Regions from separate parts of the Sphingobacterium sp. BIGb0116 genome, predicted to be linked through region 3. Evidence: riboswitches for the same ligand, from Rfam matches in the RefSeq annotation. Region 3 holds a riboswitch; each other region holds the start of a gene.
The links. A riboswitch is a leader RNA that binds a small molecule or an ion and turns the genes downstream of it on or off. The one in region 3 is predicted to bind thiamine pyrophosphate.
Positions count from the first base shown of each region.

Region 1: another riboswitch for thiamine pyrophosphate. It lies ahead of pnuC (nicotinamide riboside transporter PnuC); the one in region 3 lies ahead of thiS (sulfur carrier protein ThiS).
Region 2: another riboswitch for thiamine pyrophosphate. It lies ahead of M2419_RS22285 (TonB-dependent receptor domain-containing protein); the one in region 3 lies ahead of thiS (sulfur carrier protein ThiS).
Region 4: another riboswitch for thiamine pyrophosphate. It lies ahead of thiM (hydroxyethylthiazole kinase); the one in region 3 lies ahead of thiS (sulfur carrier protein ThiS).

Region 1 covers NZ_JANUDT010000005.1:119,795-125,587, reverse strand. The annotation lists gene fabG (3-oxoacyl-[acyl-carrier-protein] reductase) at 1-305, opposite strand, end outside; gene M2419_RS13550 (malate:quinone oxidoreductase) at 818-2,317, shown strand; TPP riboswitch at 2,332-2,476, shown strand; gene pnuC (nicotinamide riboside transporter PnuC) at 2,532-3,149, shown strand; gene M2419_RS13540 (acyl-CoA dehydrogenase) at 3,136-4,215, shown strand; gene M2419_RS13535 (M1 family aminopeptidase) at 4,598-5,793, shown strand, end outside.
Region 2 covers NZ_JANUDT010000010.1:179,753-185,545, forward strand. The annotation lists gene M2419_RS22270 (lipopolysaccharide biosynthesis protein) at 1-153, opposite strand, end outside; gene M2419_RS22275 (acylphosphatase) at 198-479, opposite strand; gene M2419_RS22280 (amidohydrolase family protein) at 598-1,773, opposite strand; TPP riboswitch at 2,002-2,127, shown strand; gene M2419_RS22285 (TonB-dependent receptor domain-containing protein) at 2,182-4,617, shown strand; gene dtd (D-aminoacyl-tRNA deacylase) at 4,758-5,216, shown strand; gene M2419_RS22295 (nucleotide pyrophosphohydrolase) at 5,233-5,559, shown strand; gene ggt (gamma-glutamyltransferase) at 5,621-5,793, shown strand, end outside.
Region 3 covers NZ_JANUDT010000001.1:153,272-159,064, forward strand. The annotation lists gene M2419_RS00795 (PLP-dependent aminotransferase family protein) at 1-202, shown strand, start outside; gene M2419_RS00800 (alpha-L-rhamnosidase) at 266-2,902, opposite strand; TPP riboswitch at 3,063-3,158, shown strand; gene thiS (sulfur carrier protein ThiS) at 3,218-3,424, shown strand; gene thiC (phosphomethylpyrimidine synthase ThiC) at 3,470-5,284, shown strand; gene M2419_RS00815 (thiamine phosphate synthase) at 5,281-5,793, shown strand, end outside.
Region 4 covers NZ_JANUDT010000001.1:534,976-540,768, reverse strand. The annotation lists gene M2419_RS02560 (GIN domain-containing protein) at 1-176, opposite strand, end outside; gene tenA (thiaminase II) at 417-1,073, opposite strand; gene thiD (bifunctional hydroxymethylpyrimidine kinase/phosphomethylpyrimidine kinase) at 1,060-1,899, opposite strand; gene thiE (thiamine phosphate synthase) at 1,896-2,528, opposite strand; gene thiM (hydroxyethylthiazole kinase) at 2,518-3,321, opposite strand; TPP riboswitch at 3,404-3,496, opposite strand; gene M2419_RS02535 (VanW family protein) at 3,560-4,402, opposite strand; gene M2419_RS02530 (hypothetical protein) at 4,528-5,766, opposite strand.

The DNA.
Region 1 (5,793 bases), on a different contig from region 3:
CGCATTAACAAGCCGTCTTTTGTGATACCGGCATTATTTACAACGATATCTAATCCTCCAAAATCGGCAACGATCGCATTGATTAATTGTTCTGCTTCTTCGAATTTTGAAGCGTCAGAGCGATAACCAATCACTTTGGTGCCGAAAGCTTGAAGCTCCTGTTCCAGCGCCTGTCCTTTTTCGACAGAAGAAAGATATGTAAAAGCGACGTTAGCACCATGTTGTGCAAACACTTCCGCAATTTTCCTTCCGATTCCTTTTGATGCTCCTGTTACTAAAGCAATTTTTCCTTCAAGTATTTTCATCTGTATAAGTTATTTGTTCTTCAATTATTCACACTTAGGCATTTATGTCCATTTTCCACGCGCTGTCTTTCTCTCACAGCCCGTCTGTTATTGGAATTCAATACGAAACATGAACTCGTTTCCATTTGGTTTATCTTGGTTATGCCACAGTGCTTGTGTTTTTTCGATGCCGTCGTATTAGCGAATAAATGATCTTGTTTTTTAGCTATTGTGTACACTATTGCCTTTCGATGTTCTGCAAAAATGTTAAAACTATATTATAACACAAAATCTTTCGATAAATAACGGTTTAAAATAGAAAAACATTGTGTGCTGACCTTGTGTTTATCTTGGAGTGGGGGAGTGTTTTCAGGAAACAATTTTAGAATTTTACGGTAAGCGATCGCTCACTTAGGATTATTTTAATAAATCAATGGTATTTTTGAATAAGTGGTTCTAAAAAGTACAGTTTTTTGACAAAAGACTTGGACGTTTACCAAAAACTATATTAAATTTGCATCAATCACAAAAACATGAGCAAAAAATCAAATAAAGAAGTTGACGTTGTTCTGATCGGCGCCGGTATTATGAGTGCTACTTTGGGTACTCTAATCAATGAATTAAGCCCAGACGTTAATATTGAAATTCTTGAGCGTTTGGATGTTGTGGCTGCTGAAAGTTCTGACGCTTGGAATAATGCTGGCACGGGTCACTCTGCCTTATGCGAGTTAAATTATACCCCCGAACAGAAGGATGGTTCTGTAAAGATTGATAAAGCAGTTAAAATTGCTGAGCAATTTGAAGTGTCTAAGCAATTTTGGTCCTACCTCGTTGATAAAGGCATTATTGCCCAACCTGAAAATTTTATCCGTAGTATTCCACACATGAGTGCGGTTTTTGGTGAAAAAGATGCTAAATTCCTAAAGACAAGATGGGAAACATTGACGACCCAAAACTTGTTCAAAGGGATGGAGTATACCGAAGATACGGCATTGTTGAAATCGTGGATTCCATTGATGATGGAAGGACGCGAGGCCGACGAAAAAATCGCTGCAACAAAAATGGATCTGGGTACTGATGTTAATTTTGGGTCGTTGACACGTGATTTGATCGCTAATCTTGAAAATAAAGAAAATATTTCGATCTCCTTAAACCATGAAGTAACCGACATCGAACGTGAAGAAGATGGCCGTTGGGAAGTGGAGGTCAAAGATTTAAAGACAGGAACAAAGAGAGAAATCAAAGCAAAGTTTGTATTTATTGGGGCCGGTGGCCACTCGTTGTTATTGTTGGAAAAATCTGGAATACCGGAAGCGAAAGGCTATGGCGGATTTCCTGTAGGGGGCCAATGGCTACGTTGTGTAAATGAAGAAATCATTAATACACATCATGCGAAGGTATATGGAAAAGCTTCTGTTGGAGCTCCTCCAATGTCTGTACCGCACTTAGATACACGTTATATTGATGGCAAACAAGCGTTATTGTTTGGACCTTATGCAGGTTTTTCAACTAAATTCTTAAAACAAGGTTCTTACTTCGATTTACCCGCTTCTATCAAACTGTCCAATATCCGTCCGATGTTATCAGCCGGACTTGACAACTTACCTTTGACGAAGTATCTTATTACTGAAGTCATGAAGTCACCAAAAGATAAACTAGAGTCTTTAAAACAATTTATGCCTACAGCTAAATTGGAGGATTGGGTTATCGAGAAAGCAGGACAACGTGTTCAGGTCATCAAGAAAGATGAAAAGAAAGGTGGAATTTTAGAATTTGGTACAGAGGTCGTTTCTAGTGCAGATGGTTCTATTGCAGCGCTATTAGGAGCTTCTCCTGGAGCTTCGACCTCAGTTGCTATCATGATCAGCCTGTTGAAGAGATGTTTCCCTGAACGTGCGAAATCAGATGAATACCGTAAAAAACTACGTGAAATGATTCCTTCACACGGGAAATCATTGAACGATGATGCGCAACTATGTAAAGAAACGCGTACGCGTACGCACAAAGCGTTGAAATTGATTGATATAGAATAATCAATTCGACAGAAAATATACTTATGGGGTGCTTGGAATGACCATGGTCATTCTCGGCTGAGATTATACCCAATAAAAGCGATTGTACCTCCTTGTACAATCGCTTTTATATACCTGATCCAGGTAATGCTGGCGTAGGGATTTAATTTCAATAAAAACGTCCGTTTTTCTCCCATAGGTTTATTATGAATTACACGAAATAATAAACAAGGCGATGACTTCTGAAACAATTTTCGAAGCTTTTATAAAACAGATCCAACAGGCCACCATCGCGGAGTGGCTAGGGGTATCCTTTGGTGTTTTACAGGTTTGGTTTTCCCGGCAAAATAAATCGATCAATTACATTTTTGGGATTATTGGTATCTTAATTTCTGTTTACGTATTATTCCATGCGAAACTATATGCAGAAATATTACTACATCTTTATTATTTGATCATGAGCATCTATGGCTGGATCTATTGGAAATATAGTAGTGATGTTGCAGCTCCCATAACGCATTGTGAGCCGAAAGAATGGTGGATAGTAGGGGGAATCTGCGCTCTCGGTTTTCTGTTGTTTTATTTCGGATTGGTACATTTAACGGATTCTGATGTACCACTTTGGGACTCTGCAGTTTCCTGTACAGCTTGGGCAGGGATGTGGTTATTGGCAAAACGGAAGATAGAAAATTGGATATTGTTGAATATCAGTAATCTGATAGCAATTCCTTTACTGATCCATAAAGGGTTATTTCTTTATTCGGGCTTGACTTTGTTTTTATTTGTTATGGCATTTAGTGGATATTTTAATTGGAGGAGAATAATAAGTGAAGAAAGATATGCAACTCAGTAGCGAAGATATTGCTATTCTGAAAGATAATCAAGCTAAGGGAATCCATCAGAAAACATTGTCGGATGGACAACTGAAACTTATTTTTCGTCGGAAATGGTTTAAGATTTGGGTTCCACCTGCATTGGGTGGATTGGGGTTAAGTCTACCTGAAGGGCTCAATTTATTGGCTGATCTGGCTTATTGGGATGGGGGATTAGCTTGGACAGTAACGTTATGCTCAGGAGCAAATCTCTTTGTCGGTTTTATTGATCCGGTTTTAGGAGATCAGATTTTCAAAACGGATCGGGTTTGTTTTGGCGGCAGTGGACAGGCATCAGGTACAGCTACACGTGAAGGTGAACATTATCGGCTCCGCGGTTTTTGGAGATATGCTACCGGTGCTCCTCATTTAACCTATTTTACCTTAAATGCTGCAATTCAGGAGGCAGGAAAACCCGTGTTGGACGAAAAAGGTGAACCACTAATAAAATCATTTTTTGTGGATCGTGACCATGTACTGGTGCATTACGACTGGGATACATTTGGATTGGAGGCTACGGCTTCGCATTCCTTTTCGCTGGAAGACATACTTGTTGATGGTAGGCAGTCTTTTGAGATTGATGCGGCAAAAAGTACACGTAGCGAGCTGTTGTATCAATATCCCTTTATGCCTTTTGCGGAATTGACTTTACTGGCCAACTTTACGGGAATGTATAAGCGCTTTTTGGATTTAATCGAAAAACTATTTGTGTTAAAAAGCAATCAATCCAAATGGGAGAAGACTGAAAGTAAAGAAGCGTTTAGGGTACTCGATGACTTTCAGCAAGATTATGTTAATCGGAGGGAAGCAATAATGAATTTGGCCGCTCGTTCTTGGGTAAATCTTCATGATGGCAATGATAATGCAGCAATTTATGAACAGATAGGGATACAAAGTCGAGATTTTGTGGAATCTATCTTGACAAATACAATAAGACTCTATCCACATACCGGAATTTCGGGGGCCGCCATCGAACATGAAATCAATATAATCTTCCGGAACATTTTTACGGCTTCGCAACACAAGTTATTGCAAAAGAGCTTATAAACAAAAAAGACTATCCTAGGATAGTCTTTTTCGTTTATAAAGTGAAGTGCAGGTAACACGAGATTTCCTATGCAATTCTATCTGTTTGTTTTGTTTGTCTAATCCTTAAAGATAGGAGAAACATTATAAAAATCACATATCTGTATAAATCTAATGTAATGAATACTCTTTCATAATTGTCTTTTATACGTCTGCCTTCTGCTTTTTGAACGGAAAAAAGGAACAATCAAGAGGTTTCGGTCGGGTATAATTTTTCGCATGCTGAGAATCTATATAAATGGAAACATCTTGATTTAACAGTTAGCTGATTCATTTATCGTTATAGGCAGAACGGATTATTTATATTTAAGTATTAACTCATTATAATTATGAATCAAAACTTATGTCAAATACTTTAAAATTAAAAAATGTCATGTCAATAATGTGCATGCTAATTAGCAATTTAGTAAATGGGCAAAAGATAACACATTATGAGGGAAGTGTATATTTAGATTCTCTGAAAATCATTAATGCATCTTTCAAGATTAAATATTTGAATACCGGAACCAATGATATTCAATTCTATATCAATAAAAATTCAGAGATAAGGAGCCTCGATTATGGAAACAAAGCTATAAAATATGAGATATTAGAAGTTATAGAAGACTTAAAAAAGGTTTCCATTCAAAACGGTTTTCCTTCGAAATTTGATCTCTATATTTCCTACTCATACCCGCTGGACAGGATTGAGAACAAGGTATTTGCATATAATCCCAATTGGATCGAATTGAGCCTCTACACAGGTTGGTTTCCGGTCAATATCGAAGATAAGAACTATTCGTATCGACTGGAATTTAGTGTTCCGAAGAATTATGAAATTATTGGTAACGGTGACATCAAAGAAGAAAGCCAGAATACGATAATCGTTAACAACAACAATCACTTTGACATACCTCTTGTCTTATCCAATAGATTCCAGCGTTTCAAATCGTACAATACGAAAATCAAATTTTTCTCGGTACAGCTTTCATCTGAAAAAATAAGAGAAATCAAAGAGTCATCTTCTGCAATGTACAATTTCTATCAAAGTAATTACGGAAACAGTCTTACGGAAAGCTTAGTCATTACCGTAAATCCCTTTGAGCACGATATGTCTTATGCAAGGCGCGGATTCATTTCTTTGTCCTTATTGGATGGATATGGTCTGATTGATAAAAAAGTACTTGCTCATGAGATTGCACATCTGTGGTGGCAGAATGCTAAAACAGGGGTATGGGAAGACTGGCTTAATGAATCTTTTGCCGAATATTCTACATTGAAATGGTTAGAAAAGACATTTTCACCTGAGATCTTTGCAAAACAATTGAGAAAATATGAAGAAGCCTATAAAAAAACGACCAAAATTTCTCAGACAAAGACAGGAGATAGTAACTGGCATTCGGTTGCTTATTATAAAGGGCCTTATATCCTATATCAATTGGAGAAGAATATAGGAGAAGAAAAAATGTTGAAATTTATGAGAATGGTGCACGAAAATAAGATCTCAACGACGGAGAAACTTATTGATGTATTGGTAGGATTTGCTGATGAAAGGGCACT
Region 2 (5,793 bases), on a different contig from region 3:
CATTCCAAATGCCAAAACGGCATTGATCATGGATGCCCAGGCGTACATATTAGTAAATATTCCGTAGGACGCAGGTGGATATTTGAGGACATACAATGGCGTCATGACGAAATACAGCATACGGGCTATAATCGTACTCAGGCCATAAATCATGGTCTGTCCGGCGAATTTTTTAAGTACTGACAAGGCGAAACGGCTTAAGATTGAACTCTTTTAACTACTTCAAAATTGGAAAAGCCCTTCATTTCGCCTTCCTTTACCTCAACACTTTCAACGATTGCACCCTCGGGTCCTTCTTGGCAGAACTCCAACAGTGAATCTAGTGCAAAATCGTCGCCCTCGCCCTCTATATAGACAGAACCATCTTTTAAATTGACAACAAAGCCTCTAACACCGACTTGATCTGCAACCGCCTTGGTTGTCAATCTAAAAAAGACCCCCTGTACTTTACCTCTTATTGAAATATTCAAATGTTTCATCTGTAACTTATTTTTTCTTCCATCGGTCAGATGGAACTTACCATGACTATAGTTTCGTTATTATAGTCATGGACGGTTCAATAAGAGCAAAAGTACAGAAGTTTTGGGGAATTAAATACTACGCTAAACGTTTTACCTTAACATCTTCATTTAGGCGCATGTGTTCCATACCTTGCAACAACACAATCCCAGGTTTTTTACCCACTTCAAGTGAGCCAAATTCATTCTCAATGTTCAACGCGATAGCACCATTGATTGTAGCCCATTGAATAGTCTGCAAGAAATCCAGATCCTCAAAGTGCGCATGCAATACCTTTAGCTCCTCCAAAATGGACAATGTATCGTTTGAAGCTAAACTGTCCGTTCCGATTACCAAACGCTGTCCGGCATTCATAAAATTCTGAACCTTTGGTAATGTTCCCTCAATATAAAGGTTGGCTTTTGGACAGAGACACCACATCACATCACGATCCATACGCTCTACAAAATCCAAATCTTTAAGAGAGGTATAGGTGTTATGAACCAACAATAATTTATTTGGATAAGGCAAATAAGGAAGATAAGACTGAATCGAATTTCTTGCCTGCGCCTTAATCGCATCAGCATTTTTTCCTATACTTTTATAAAAGTCCAAGAACTCACCCATTTTATAACGGAACAGTTTATTCTCCTCTTCACTTTCTTGATTGTGAATACTGATAATATTTGTTTCCGGAACCATCTTCTTGAATTTCTTAAAAAGGACCTTCGAACAAGAATAGGGAGCGTGCGGAGTAATGGATACATGCCCATTCCTAAACTCTTGGGTCAACGATTTAGCCTCCTTTAACTTAAAGTCAGCTTCTTCAGGTTCAATTCCGAGCACCTCCACAAATGTGTGATATAATATCTGTGAATCTTCCTTCAATTTTGAAGAATTATCAGTGTTGGCGTGATCTCCGACTGCGACAATACCATTTTCGTACATATCTCGATCGGCTTTGGCCATAGCGTCATCTATTTTTTTCATCGATGCCGACCGCGTTGTCATCACCTTACTGAGAAAGCTCGGAAGCCCCGTACCTTTAGGAACAATACCTTTCATATGCGACAATTCAATGTGGCAATGTGCATTGATAAAACCTGGAATTATCACTCCTTCATATCTCTCAACCTTCGTTTTATCTGAAGGTGTAAATGAAGTTGGGTCATAGATACCTTGAATTACCCCCTCCTCATCTACCGAAACAATACCGTCTTTTATTGGCATTGAAGTAATCGGCAGAATATAATTAGCGCTTAAATATTTTAACATTTTATCTCCTCACTATCAATTTAGTAACTAAAATTTTTTGACCTGTATGAATACATACCTCTAGTAGAAAAATTCATGCCAAGGTACCTAAAAAGAACAATAAATACCAAAAACAACAATTTGCACAAATTTTTAACCAAAAAGAAATAATACCGCAAATCCACTCTTTTCCATTTGTCATAAATTACTTCTTTATACTTCATTTCAATTTTAAATTTATATATTCGCAGCATCGAATAGGGGTGCCTTGTTTTGTCAGGAACACAAATAAAGGCTGAGATTATACCCAACAGATTAAATTCTGTACACCTGATCCAGATAATGCTGGCGTAGGGAGAGGTTAGTTAAATAGTGCGGTCATAGTAACCCCTTGCTATGATTTGTTTAACTCAAACAAAATACATTACCATGATCAAATTTTTGATTTGTAGCTCCTTAGCTACTATTTCAAGCCAAATTGCCATTGCGCAACAAAATCTGACAATTAAAGCTGTAGACAATACTAATCAGACCCCCTTACAGTATGTTTCCATATCCATAGATGGACAAGCATCCTTCGCTGGCCAATCGGACAAAAATGGACTGATTAAACTATATCGTATCAATACAGGTAAGCACCAGATCCAGGTATCTTCTCTTGGATATAAAACATGGAGCCAAAATGTGGATGTTAAAGACAATTTGGAGCTTACGGTAGCGTTAGAACCTAGTACAATTCAAATGGAAGAGGTACTTGTTCAATCTACCCGTGCCAAAAGAAATGCTCCTACAACCTTTAAAAACATCTCCAAAGAAGAAATAACGCGTAATAACCTCGGCCAGGATATTCCATTCCTTTTAAATCAGACTCCATCCGTGCAGGTCAATTCCGATGCCGGTGCAGGTATAGGTTATACCGGAATGACAATCAGGGGATCGGATAATCAACGAATCAACGTAACATTAAATGGAATCCCTTTAAATGATGCGGAGAGCATGGGTTCATTTTTTGTAAACCTTCCCGACTTTGCCTCTTCTACCGAGAGCATCCAAGTTCAGCGTGGTATTGGGACTTCGACGAATGGTGCCGGATCATTTGGAGCCTCATTAAATATTCAGTCCAATACGTTAGTCGAAACCCCTTACGCAGAGCTCAACAATTCATTTGGCTCCTACAATACCTGGAAAAATACAGTCAAGGTAGGTACCGGGCTAATTAACGACAAATTTGCCTTCAATGCCAGATTATCTCGAATCAGTAGCGATGGTTATATCGAAAGAGGTAGTTCAGACTTACAATCTTTTTATGTGGACGGAGGTTATTATGGCAAGAAACATATTTTAAAAGGAATTGTATTCTGGGGAAAAGAAAAGACATATCAAGCCTGGAATGGCGTTCCCGAACCATTGATTACTGGCGATCGATCACGCATGGATGACTATGCAGATAATGCACTCGAAATCTCGGGCGCAGAGAAGGATCGTTTCATGAACGCCGGCCGGAATTATAATCTATATACGTATCAAAATCAAACAGATAATTATACGCAGAAACATCATCAACTTCATTATACCAATATCCTGAACGACAAATTGACGCTCAATACAGCCCTACACTATACAAGAGGTTATGGTTACTATGAAGAAATGAGACCCGGAGATAAACTAAGTAAATACGGTTTGCCTAACGTCATCATTGGTAAAGATACCATACAAAAAACAGATCTCGTCCGCAGGAGATGGCTTGATAATTATTTTTATGGCATGACCTATGCCCTAAATTACAGACCGAATGATCAGCTTGAAATTACTTGGGGTGGAGCTTATAATCAATACAAAGGAAAACATTATGGCCAGGTGATTTGGGCACAATATGCATCAACAGGTTTTCTTGACGATAAATATTACTTCGGGAAATCACAAAAAAATGATTTCAGTAATTTCTTAAAGGTCGATTATAAACTAGATAAGTGGATATTAATGGCCGATATTCAATATCGGAATGTAGATTACCACATGTATGGTGATGATGATAAGGTGAAAAATTATAATTATCATCCTAAGTTTAATTTCTTAAACCCTAAAGCTGGTGCAACTTATTTGCTAAATGACCATTCAAATGTATACGCTTCTTATGCCTTTGCACAGAAAGAACCTGTTCGCAAGGATTTTATAGAGAAAAATAGCGCCTTACCCGACCCGACCCCGGAGAAAATGCAGGACATCGAATTTGGCTATCGCTTTACAAATGAAAAATTCAACATCGGATTGAATGGGTATGGCATGTTTTACAAGGATCAGTTGATCCCAACAGGTGAAATCAGTGATACTGGCTCTCCAATTCGACAAAATGTCAAAGATAGCTATAGAATGGGGCTTGAATTCGATGGATCATGGAACATCAACAAGCAGTTCAACTGGAAAGCAACAGCTAGTTTCAGCCAAAATAAAATTAAAGACTTTGAAGAGGTAATCGGTGATACAAGGATATTTTATTCGAAAACAGACATTGCTTTATCTCCGGGAACGATTTTGTCAAGTAATTTTTCTTATAGTCCGATAACATCACTTACATTCTCTCTTCTATCCAAATTTGTAGGAAGACAATATCTAGATAATTCATCTGCGAAAGAGAGAAGCATTTCCTCTTATTTTGTCAACAATCTGTTAGCAAACTATAGCTTTACAGCATTAGGTATCAAAAACATCAGTGCAACTTTACAGGTCAACAACATCTTCAACGAAAAGTACGAAGCCAATGGCTACACCTTTGGTTGGATGGAAGGTGATACCCGAAAATATTATAATTTCTATTTCCCACAAGCACCAACAAATTTCCTATTGGGCTTGAATTTCAAATTTTAGAAACAATTTATTTAAATAAAAAAACGTCTCTTTTTTCCTGAGGAAGCAAGAGACGTTTTTTATTTAATATGGTGGATAAATTGCACATTACATCGTGTTTAACAATCGGAATTTTTACCTTTGGTTTTATACTTTTCATTATGCGCGCAGTTATACAACGAGTGAAAAACGCCTCTTGTACGGTAGATAATCAGATTACAGGCCAGATCCAGAAGGGTTTAATGATTTTATTAGGAGTTGAAGAAGCAGACACAACAGAAGATCTTAAATGGTTAGGACAGAAATTCATCAACTTACGCATCTTCGAGGATGAACAGGGCTTGATGAATAAATCGATACAGGATATAGACGGAAATATCTTACTCATCTCACAATTCACCCTCTTTGCTCAAACAAAAAAAGGAAACAGACCTTCTTTTATCAGAGCAGCAAAACCGGATAAAGCCAAACCAATGTATGAAGAGATGGCTTTATTGTTAAGTCAATTGCTCCAAAAAGAGGTTCAACTTGGCGTATTCGGAGCAGATATGAAAATCGACCTACTGAATGATGGTCCAGTTACCATCGTCATGGATACAAAAGATAAGGACAACTTTTAATTTTTTATTGAAAAAGATGACAATTAAAGAAGCACAAGAGGTTATTGACAAATGGATCAATAGTACCGGAGTACGTTATTTCAACGAACTGACAAACACCGCCATACTCATGGAAGAAGTCGGTGAGGTTGCCCGAATAATGGCTCGGAAATACGGAGAGCAATCTTTCAAAAAATCAGACAAAGAAGTCAATTTAGCAGATGAAATGGCCGATGTATTATTCGTTTTGATGTGTCTTGCCAATCAAACGGGAATTGATCTAACAGAAGCTCTGGAACAAAATCTTCAAAAGAAATCAATTCGGGATGCCGACCGCCATAAAAACAACGAAAAACTTAAATAATTGGAGATAGTATTGTTTGTACAACTCTTTGAGATAATATTAAAGTTTTAAATCGAATACGATGTATAAATTCATAACCTATTCGCTCATAGCGAGCATATGTCTTGCCTCTTGTGCGACAAAACAACAGCTAAATTCTAAGGTCGAGCAGGCCAGTACTTTTAATAAGGCTACCGTAGTCACAGCGCATCCTTTGGCTTCAGAAGTCGGCGTAAAGATTTTAAAACAAGGTGG
Region 3 (5,793 bases):
GGTTGAATTTCCAAAACACATCGATACAGGCAAACTATACAACTATGCGCTTAAACAACAGATTAGCATTTCACCGGGAAGGATCTTCACCTTGCAGGATCAATTTCACCATTGCATGCGTCTCTGTATTGGTTTACCCTGGAGCAATGAACTCGCCTTAAAATTAAAACAGCTTGGTAAACTCGCAAAAGCCCTCCAATAAATTATAACATACAAAAATAAAACCCACAGTCAAGACAACGAAACAACAAGTCGGAGCCTATGCTTACTTGAGTTCCAGCTCCAACCTGTGTTTACCAGCCTCCAATTGGACGATATCGCTGCTTCTAACATTATCCGGTGGATAAAATGTTGCCGTCGCATTAGCAGGTATTTGGATATTATATACGATCATTTTATCCGTTAACTTCCATTCGGAAACAATTTTACCGTAAGGTGAATCATAAGAAATAGAAGATTCTTTCAGTTCCTGGGGGAAGATGGGTTTTAAGAGCACATGTTTAAATCCTGGTTGTTTAGGATCTGGAAGAATCCCGCCGATAGATTTAAAAAACCAACCACCGATTTCGCCAAACATCATGTGGTTGTCTGAAATATCCCGTGTTGCTTTTAAATCCCAGTTCTCCAACAATGTTGTCGCTCCATTTACAATCCACCATCCCCAAGACGGGTAGGTATCTTGTACCGCGACCTTATAGGCTGTCGTTGCATAACCGTTATCTTTTAACGCATTCAATAATGCTTTAGCACCCAATACGCCTACATCCAAATGAAAGTTGGTCTCTTCCACTTTCTTATTCAGGTTGGCGGCAACACGGGCTTTCATTTCATTGGGTACAACACCCCAATAGAGTGGTACACTCAGTTCGGTCTGTGTTCCATTGCTATAAACACCCTTGGAAGCATCTAAAAATTTAGCGTTGATGGCCGTCTTAATTTTTCTGCTCAGCAGTTCATATTTTTGTTGATCTGCTGTGTATCCAAACAATTTGGCCGCAGCAGCCAAGATGGTCGCATCCACATAAAAATAAACAGATGAGGTCAACTCCAGATTGGACTGTGACTTCACCGGCACCCAGTCTCCACGCCCAAACGTTGTCAACCCAGATGGGCTGATTCCGTCTACATAATCGACATAGCGTTTGATATTTAGGTAGCATTCTTCTAATGCACGTGGGTCTCCATAAAACTGATAAATCTGCCATGGAATGATGGCAATGGTGCTTGTCCAATCCAAACCATTTGCGGTACCGTAGCCCCATCCGCCAGTTGGAATAATATCGGGTAAGACACCATTCTCCTGTTGTTCATCACGATGATCCGCCATCCATTTTTCATAAACTGTTATCCCGTCAAAATTGTATAAAGCTGTTTCAATCGCAAGGTGCCCATCCCCTGTCCAACCGTTCTTTTCGCGCTGCGGACAGTCCGTAGGATAGCCCATCAAATTGGACAAGTAGGCATTGTTGGTCGCTGTCCATAGTTTATTGACCAACGCTGACGATGTCTTGAGCTGTCCAATAGCAGACACATCACTATGCATAAAATAGGCGGTCACAGCCGAACTATCCAATGCAATTGCGGCACTGCTGCTAACCTCGACATAACGAAACCCTTTGTAACCAAACTTTGCCATAAACTCATCATCCCGACCACTTAAGGTCAATATATCAGTTTGAAAGGGCTCCTTTTCCTTATCGCCCCGATAATAAACATCAATATTGGACTGATCAAGATGCCCATCCGCCAACAACCGCTCACCATGCTTGATACGCAGCATAGTACCCGCAGCTCCTTTCACTTTAACTTTTGTAATCCCGGCCATATTCTGCCCCATATCGAACACATAGGTACGTTGGTCTATCTTTGTCACTGATTTTGGCTTATAGGACTTCACGAGCCGAATCGGTACCATCTGTTGGGAAACGATATATGCAGATGGCGCATTTCTATACTGAACAGCCTGCCAGGCCGAATCATCGTATTTTGGTTTATCCCAGTTAGGTATTTCCAGTCTTGCATCGTAATGCTCACCAGTGTAAATATTATTATAAGTGATTGGTCCCGAAGCTGTCTTCCACTGCTTATCCGAAACAATGGTTTCCGTCGTTCCATCGATATAAACGATTTTCAGTTCTAAACAGAATGTTGGCCGGGCCCGCCATGGTGCTTTATCAAAGTTCCAAACGGCCAGTGGTTGATGATTATACCAGCCATTCCCCAAAACAACGCCAATGGCGTTCTCTCCTTTTTGAAGCTGCTGGGTTACGTCCGTCACGACATACAATGTGCGTCGGTCAAATCGAGTATACATTGGATCCAGACGATGGTCGCCAACGCGCTGGCCATTAATGGAAAGTTCATATAATCCTGCTGCGGCAATATACGCGCGGGCAGATTTTACCTGCTTATTTGCCTTAAATTCTGTTCTAAAATAAGGCGTTTCCCGCGCATGAATATCCTTATTGTCGCTGATCCATTTTCCTTTCCAAAGGTCCATTCCCATCATTCCTGTTTCGAAAGATGCTATTTCAGAACGTGTTGATACACCATCCTTATCCCATACTTTAACCCTCCAGAAGTACTTGGTCTGTGGCTTTAACTGTGTGCCGGTATAAGGCACTAACATAGCCGAGCTGAACTGTTTGCCACTATCCCAGCTATCTTTGGTCTCTCTCAGCAGTGCCAGCGAATCTTGCCCTAAAAAGATCTGATAAGCCTGTTGTACCGCACCTTTACGTTGATCATCAAGTTGCCAGCTAAGTCTCGGGTGGATTGCATCGATACCCAATGGATTGACCAAATGTTCGCATGTCAACTGCACGGCGCTGCAGTTATTTTTAGGTTGGGCATAAGTGTTGCTAGCGATACACAACAGTGTTGTCAATAAAATCCTACGCATTAAAAGATACTATTCTTGGTGGTTGTTAAATTGTTTTAGCTGATTCAAAAAACTAATATATCAAATATTTCCCACATACTGACCTGCACTGTCCTGTGCAATAAACCCAAGTCTGCAAAATAAAATTCTTGCAACTTTCATAAAAATAACCTTATCTTAGTCGCAACTTTAGGGGTGTCTGCTCGTGCAGGCTGAGATTTTACCCTTAGAACCTGATCCGGATCATACTGGCGTAGGGAAAAGTGAGCTGTCTACAAGGTGCATTGCTGTGCCTTTGTGTAGCCATTCCTAAAGTTTTACCAAAAAAATTAAGGAATGGAACTTACAATAAACCATCAGATTCGATTTTTCGACCCCCCACTTACTTCACTTGAAGGCTTGTTGCTTTTGGAATTATCTGGCAAAACTCAGGGTGTGGCTGTAGCCATCAACAACAAAGTCATCCCCAAAAAGGACTGGGCTACGACAACACTTAAACCTTACGATCAGATTATCTTAATTACCGCATCTCAGGGCGGATAGCCATTCCCAAAAAATCAACCGAGTAATTCACCCAATACAGAAAAAATGACAGCTGAAACAATTACGCAATCACCCTTTCCAAATGCAAAGAAAATTTTTGTATCCGGAAAACTATTTCCTATTCAAGTCGCTATGCGTCAAATCTCCTTGAGTCCAACCAAATTAACGAATGGAGAGGTAGAAATTAATCCGCCGGTAACAATCTATGATACTTCTGGACCTTATACGGATGACACCGTCCATATCGATATCCGGAAAGGCCTCCCTCGCCTTCGCGATCAGTGGATCTTGGATCGTCAGGATGTTATACAGCTGGCTAGCATCAGCTCTGAATATGGACAAAAACGCCTTTCTGATCCAACGTTGGATGAACTCCGATTTGCCTATAGTCATAAACCAAAAGTAGCCTCTGCCGGCAGGAATGTCACCCAATTACATTATGCAAAGCAAGGCATCATTACCCCAGAAATGGAGTACGTTGCTATCCGTGAAAACCAACGTATCGAGCAGCTCACGGCCAGCACCCCCGGAATGGATCATCACCATAAAGGGCAAAACTTTGGTGCTAGAACACATGATAAAGCTATTACACCAGAATTTGTCCGTGAGGAAATCGCTGCCGGAAGAGCAATCATCCCTAATAATATCAATCACCCTGAAAGTGAACCCATGATTATCGGGCGCAACTTTCTTGTTAAAATTAATGCCAATATTGGCAATAGCGCTGTAAGTTCAAGTATAGAGGAAGAAGTTGAGAAAGCGGTATGGGCCTGTCGATGGGGAGCCGATACCATCATGGACCTATCCACTGGCAAAAATATTCACGAAACCCGCGAATGGATTATCCGTAACTCGCCCGTTCCAATCGGTACAGTACCGATCTATCAGGCGCTCGAAAAAGTGAAGGGGGTGGCCGAGGACCTTACCTGGGAAATATTCAGAGATACCTTGATTGAACAGGCCGAACAGGGTGTTTCGTACTTTACCATACACGCCGGCGTACTGCTTCGTTATATCCATCTCACGGCATCTCGAGTAACGGGCATTGTCTCCAGAGGAGGATCTATCATGGCCAAATGGTGTCTTTTCCACCACAAAGAGAACTTTCTTTATACTCATTTTGAGGAGATCTGTGAGATCATGAAGCGATATGATGTTGCTTTTTCACTTGGCGATGGTCTCCGTCCAGGTGCCATTGCGGACGCCAACGATGCGGCTCAATTTGCTGAGCTCGAAACACTGGGCGAACTCACCAAGGTCGCCTGGAAACACGATGTTCAGGTGATGATCGAAGGTCCGGGCCATGTTCCTATGCAATTGATCAAAGAGAATATGGACAAACAATTGGCCTGTTGTGACGAAGCTCCATTTTATACCTTGGGTCCCTTAACAACTGATATTGCTCCAGGTTATGACCATATCACATCAGCCATTGGAGCTGCGATGATCGGTTGGTATGGATGTGCGATGCTTTGCTATGTGACGCCCAAAGAACATTTGGGCTTACCAAATAAAAAAGACGTTAAAGACGGTGTAATCACCTATAAACTAGCTGCCCATGCGGCCGATTTGGCCAAAGGACATCCAGGTGCACAATACCGTGATAATGCCTTGAGTAAAGCGAGATTTGAATTTAGATGGGAAGATCAATTCAACCTTTCCCTGGATCCAGATACAGCACGGGAATATCATGACGAAACATTGCCGGCAGATGCGGCCAAAGTGGCTCACTTCTGCTCCATGTGCGGTCCCAAATTTTGCTCGATGAAAATTACGCAGGAAATCAGAGATAGTGCCGCACAAGGGATGCTGGAAAAATCGCAGGAATTCATCGCACAAGGAAAAGAGATTTATTCATGATCATCGCTTTGACAGCAGCAGAAACGATCCCTTCTGAAAAAGGGATTATAGATGCTTTGTTCAAAGAAGGACTTGATATCCTGCATTTGCGCAAGTATCATTTTACGGACCTACAAATGTCCAGGTACGTTGAATCTATAGATTCAACGTACCTGGATAGATTGGTCCTACATTCCCACCCTCACCTATCGGTTGAGCTCGGAATCGCGCGTATTCATATGAACGAAAAGAATAGAAAGGATAGATCAACAAATCAAATGCTGCCTACAACAATCTGTTCAACATCTGTGCATGATATCGATCAATTCAATAGCCTTAATGAATGTTGGGCCTATGCTTTTCTAAGTCCATTATTTCCGAGCATCTCTAAAGTGGGGTATGGAGTGCATAATGCAAGGCTGGATCAGCTCCCGTCACGCTCCAACTTTACTGTTGGTCTCATCGGCCTTGGAGGGATAAACCAAGATAACTGTCTTATCCCGATGCAGCAAGGTGCAGATGGAATTGCC
Region 4 (5,793 bases), 380 kb from region 3:
TGTTCAGGGTTGTTTGCTTCAACAACAACTTCATTTCGATTTGAATGAATGTAATCCACACGTAGTGAAGTTGCAGATGAAATGCCGTCTGGAGCAGTGATCTTGCGCGTTTCGCGTTCTTGTGCCTGAGCTACATATAAAAATGAAATAAAGGCAATGGTTAAGATTCTTTTCATTATTTTCTGTTATTAGTTTAAATTTATTGTTACTGAAAGTTTCATTTTAATTTCCCTTTTTATCGTTTCTTATGTGCTTATGCACAGGCTCTATTGTTAACTGCCACCTATAGTATAATAGTAGTGCCAAAACTTTAAATCCGTTTAAAATACTCATTAACACTAGTTTTGTTCCTGAGTGCTATTTTCGTTAATGCTCATTTTTGAACATCAACTGTTCGGTATCGGACAATAGTTTGTTTACCATACCCTTCGTTTGTAGGCTGCTAACCAGAATTGATACTCTAATTGGGAAGCTGTTATAAATACTTGTCGCATCTTCTCCCGTTTTGTTGCAGTAGTTTCTGCTGCAATTTTGTCAACGTAGTTTTTCGCCTTGATAACGCCCTGTGCAAAATCCTCACCGCTATAGGTTTCTATCCATTTGGAATAGGGATTTCCCTGTGTATTTGCTGTCGATACAATGTGATCTCCGACCTCCTTATAAATCCAAAAACAGGGGAGTGTTGCCGCCATAGCGACCTCAACGCACTCGAAAGCGGCTACGCTTTTAAGAAAATGGACATAATGATGGCAGGTTGGTTCGATTTTGTTGCTCTTGTCGGCAGGACTTAAACCAAATTCCCGAAAGTAATTTTCGTGTAGTGCCCGTTCAACAAGAAGCGCATTGCGACCAAATTCGAAATAGTCCAATGCTTGTTGGTTATCCGCGCTTTTTGCACCTATAAAGGCAAGCACACGGCCAAATTCTTCTAAATAGAAAGCATCCTGCTGCATATAAAATTGAAATTTATCCAGGGGAAGACTACCATCACTAAGCTGAACAATAAATGGCATAGTAAGTATATCAGAATAAATAGCTGTTATGGATTCCCAGGCATGATCAGTCCAGTTCATATTGAATAAGTTTAATCGGATTGTGGAAGTGATTTAATGGCCCATTTCCTTTGCCAATGACGAGATCTTTGCTACCAGCTATTGCTGCGTGTATATAGGTCAATGCGAAGTCTACCGCGCTATCGAGACCAACGCCTTGTGCCAAATGGCTCGCAATTGCTGAAGAAAGCGAACAACCGGAACCATGTGTATTTTTGCTGTTAATTTTTTGTGATTTGAATTCAATTGGTGGATTCTTGTGCTGGAACAACAGGGATGTTAACTCTTGGCTTTGGAGATGCCCGCCTTTAATCAAAACGGATTGACAACCTTTCGCCAGTAGGCTATTTCCCGCTTTTTTCATCCTCTCGACATTGTCAATAACTTCGCCTACTAAGACACTTACCTCATCTAGATTTGGTGTAATCAGCGTTGCTAAAGGAAAAAGAAGTTCTATGCAGGCCTGAATTGTATCATCGTGAATGAGCTTGTGCCCGCTGGTCGATACCATGACTGGATCAAAAACAATAGGTCCCTTATATTCTTTTAAATAGGCGCTAATAAGCTCCACAAGTTCAATATTGTGTACCATCCCTATTTTGATTGCATCGGGATAGATGTCGTCAAAAATAGCATCTAATTGGTCTCGGACAGCGTTCGTAGGAATTTCATAAATATTTCTTACACCTTGTGTATTCTGTACGGGTAGGGCAGTTAAGACATTCATGGCATAACATCCTAATGCAGATATCGTTTTGGTGTCTGCTTGTATACCTGCACCACCACTACCGTCGAAGCCTGCAATGCTGAGTACAGTGGGGACGCGGTATTTTTTATCTTTTGTCATTTTAATAGTTCTTTTAGTTGTGCACTGGCAGCTCTGGGATCTTGACTTTGGCATATGGCCGAAACGACTGCAATGGAGTCTGCACCTGCATTCCAGGTCTCTTCTGCAGTTTGTAAGTTCATCCTTCCGATTGCGATCAATGGTTTTTCCGTCCTACTCCGAAGTTGTTTTAAACCCGCAATTCCCCATTCAGTAACCGTATCCACCTTTGTTTTCGTTGAAAAAATGGGACTTACACCAAGGTGGTCAACGGCGTACATTTGTTGACTTTCCAGTTGTTGCATGTCTTCTATTGACCAGCCAATAGTTAATTTATCGCCATATTTTTCACGAATAGCGAGCGGCTGGAAATCATTTTGACCCACATGTACTCCCCATGCCTCGATTTGGGCAGCGATTGCTACGGCATCATTGATCACGAGCGGAATACCATAATGATCGGTCAGTTTTTTTAAACGGATGGCTTTATCCAAAAATGTGGCCGGATCGTCAGCTTTTTCGCGCAATTGTATAAGATCGACTCCACCAATAATGGCTTCTTCGGCAACATTGAGCCAATTTTGAGGATAACAGTCCCGCTCAGAAATTACCAAATATAAAGGGTAGGGAAAAAGCGGATTAATGCGCATAGCGTTTGATCTTGAGCTTCGATTTGAGACGTTCTGCATTGAGCTGATAGAGTTCATCGTAGAGATTCAATTGCAGGGTACCCGGGCCAGCTGCTGTTTGGGCAGCGAGTTCTCCCGCTAAGCTCAAAATGGATACACCGGCAACAGCTGCTTCAAAATATTGGTCTGTAACACCTAGAAATGCACCAATAAGCGCAGTAGCGCTACAGCCAAGTCCAGTTACCTGTGTCATTAAAGGGTTGCCATTAAAAACTTCAACCCGGTATTGCTGTGAAAGGATATAGTCTACTTCTCCAGAAATACAGATAATGGAGCCGGTTTGCTCTTGCAATAATTGGCCAAATCGGAGAGCATCTTTACTTGCTGTCGTGCTGTCGACTCCTTTTGTGTTCGGTTGGTTGAAGTTGTACAGCGTCATGATTTCTGATGCATTTCCACGAATAACCGTTGGTTTGAGATCCAGTAGATTGGATAATAAATCATTGCGGAATGCTGATATCCCAGCACCAACAGGATCAAGTACCCATGGCCGTCCAATGGTATTGGCATGTTCGGTAGCAACCAGCATAGCTTCGGCAGTATCTTCACTCAAGGTGCCGATATTAATGACAAGAGCTTGTGCAATATCGACAACCTCGCGTACTTCTAATGGACTGTGTACCATCACAGGGGACGCTCCTAAGGCCAAAAGTGCGTTGGCAGTATTGTTCATCACGACTAGGTTTGTGATGTTGTGTACAAGGGGTTTTTCAACCCTCAGCTGCTCTAATAAATTGATAATTGAATCTTCCATTCTTTTTACATATGCTAAGATGTACTGTGTGGCCTTGGAGGGAAGAAGAGCGATAGCCTGTGCAGTAAAGGAATATGCTGTACAGTGGATTTTTGCTTTTCCCTACGCCGGTATAAACCGAATCAGGTTCAAAGGGACTATCTCAATTCTATACAGAATACCCCCAAAGCCAGACCAAACTTAAACAAAAAAGAGGACTTTTCATATCCGTCATTTTTCGATCACTTAGCTTGTTGAATTAATCGGCCGTATTTTGATCGGCACTAATTTCAATATACGCAGTAGGAACATAGGTGACGCGGGCAAAATTTTTGGTCAAGAGCTCTGTCTCTAAAACTTTTCCACCCTGAAACTTTAAAAACTTCTCGCGCCAAATCTCATTTTTACGAAAGAACTGATTGTCTATTTTAAGAAATTGATGTTCTTTTTCAAAGACATGGTACGCAAAATCGAGTTCTTGATCAATTCTTAATTCGCCCTCTAAACATTTGTCTGTAAACCAGAGATTTATTTGAAAGGTGTAAGGCGTGTTGTTGGTGAATTGATAGTCGCGATAATTATAAAAGACGGTAGCTCCACTACCGAATGGCAAAACACGGCCATCGTCAGGAAAAGGGTCAAAAGAGTGGTGATAACGTTCATTGACGGTGAGTGGACTATGGATAACAAGCCAATGGATGAGGTTGGATATTTGACAGATTCCACCGCCAATACCCGCTCTTGCTTCACCAAAGGATAACTCCATGCCGGGCAGATATCCTTTTTTTACAGTGGGTAGTCCAACGAGTTTACAAAATGAAAAGGTTTCCTTCGGTCTGATCAGAATGTTATTAATCTGTGCTGCTGCAATTTTTAGGTTGGTAACTTTGTTAATCTGCAGTTGCATATTATTTTCGCCCAGTTTTTTTAATAAGACAGACTGATGCTTTTTAATACGAAAGGGAAGTTTTTCAGTTGATTTAGCTGTGCTGTATTTCTTATTATCAAATAGCCAAACGGCTTTGCGCTGCACTCTTCTCGCCCATACAGCAATAAAATAGAGTATGGGATGACGTTGACTGATCAGTTTTCTTTTTCTCAATTTGACGTTTATGTATCGCTATCAAAATTAGTGCAGAAATGTGTTTTTTGCCTAATTTCGTCGAATATTTTTTTATCAAAATCAAGAATCTTATTGTCTGAGCTTAGTGCAGTTTTTCAGTTCGTTTAGTTGGTTTTCTTTGCCTGTATGTATTTCGCTGTTAACTTTCCCTCCTTGTTATATATCAAGCTTTCGTAGGCACAGTTTCCGAGATCTTTTACAATAGATTTTTGTTGTAATACACCCTCATAATAAAACTCATCAATCGTTTCGTTGGCTCGGTACGATCGCTTGATTTCGGCTGTCAGTCGATCGCTTTGATCGAAGGTTTGGCGTAGTGAGTAGTCACTTGTTTCCGGACTATCATACTGATAGCGGACGCGACTTTCTCTTTGATCATTTCTACCCGAAATCTCTTCAGTAATTCGATTCTGTTGATCATAACTGTAAATGGTCCAGTCTCTCCGTTGATATACAAAATGAATGGATTCACTTTTTATAACCTGGAGTTTACTGTTCAAGTGATAAATCATCGCCGATTCAAATGTAGGATCGTAGGAAACAATGGCATTTGGGAGATACCGGTAAATTGTACTGCTGCTCCACTTACTATTGCGAAGGTACTGTATGGAGTCGATAAGTCCGAATTGATTATAGCATCTTTTGTTGTAATAATTATTTCCCCCGGAAAGATTGTTCGATGTGATCTCTTTGCCTTCTTCATATACAGTTGTCATAATTGCACCGGATTGCACCTCATTTTCGTCCGAAAACTGCTGCATTACATAAGTGCCGTCACATATATTCTTACGCTGACTGTAATAAAGAGTAAGAGCGGGATTTGCGATAATAGCCGCTGCATATTGCCCGGATGGAATAAATTTAACTTGTGCGATTGAGTCAAAGAAATGTGAGGTATTATATTGTGCCGAAGCTTTCTTTGACGCAATTTGTGTGCTGGTGTTTAATATCGGTTTGGCTGCTGCCAGATAGGTATTACTATCGTATATGATCTTGGGTTTGGCTAATCCATCAAACAAGATCATGGCATGACGTTGCTTCAATGACAATACGTCGATAGCCCATTGGTGATTTTTAACGATGAATGTGAGTTTTTTTGCATCGGTTTTTGTGACCAATAACTTTGTTGTGCTAAAAGGTACCTGTTTGAAAATCTCAGCAGCATTTTTTTCGTGTAGACGCATGATAAAATCGGTCGATTTATCGGACTCATTGGTGACAAACAATATTGCTTGCGAAGGGCTAGCTATTGTTAGCGATTTTACTGTTTGCGATGCTGCGCTCGGACTATATAACAGCAATATCAACAACTGAATGATAATCGGATAAATGTGCAGTTTCACGTTATAATTCATTTGGGTCGATATTGC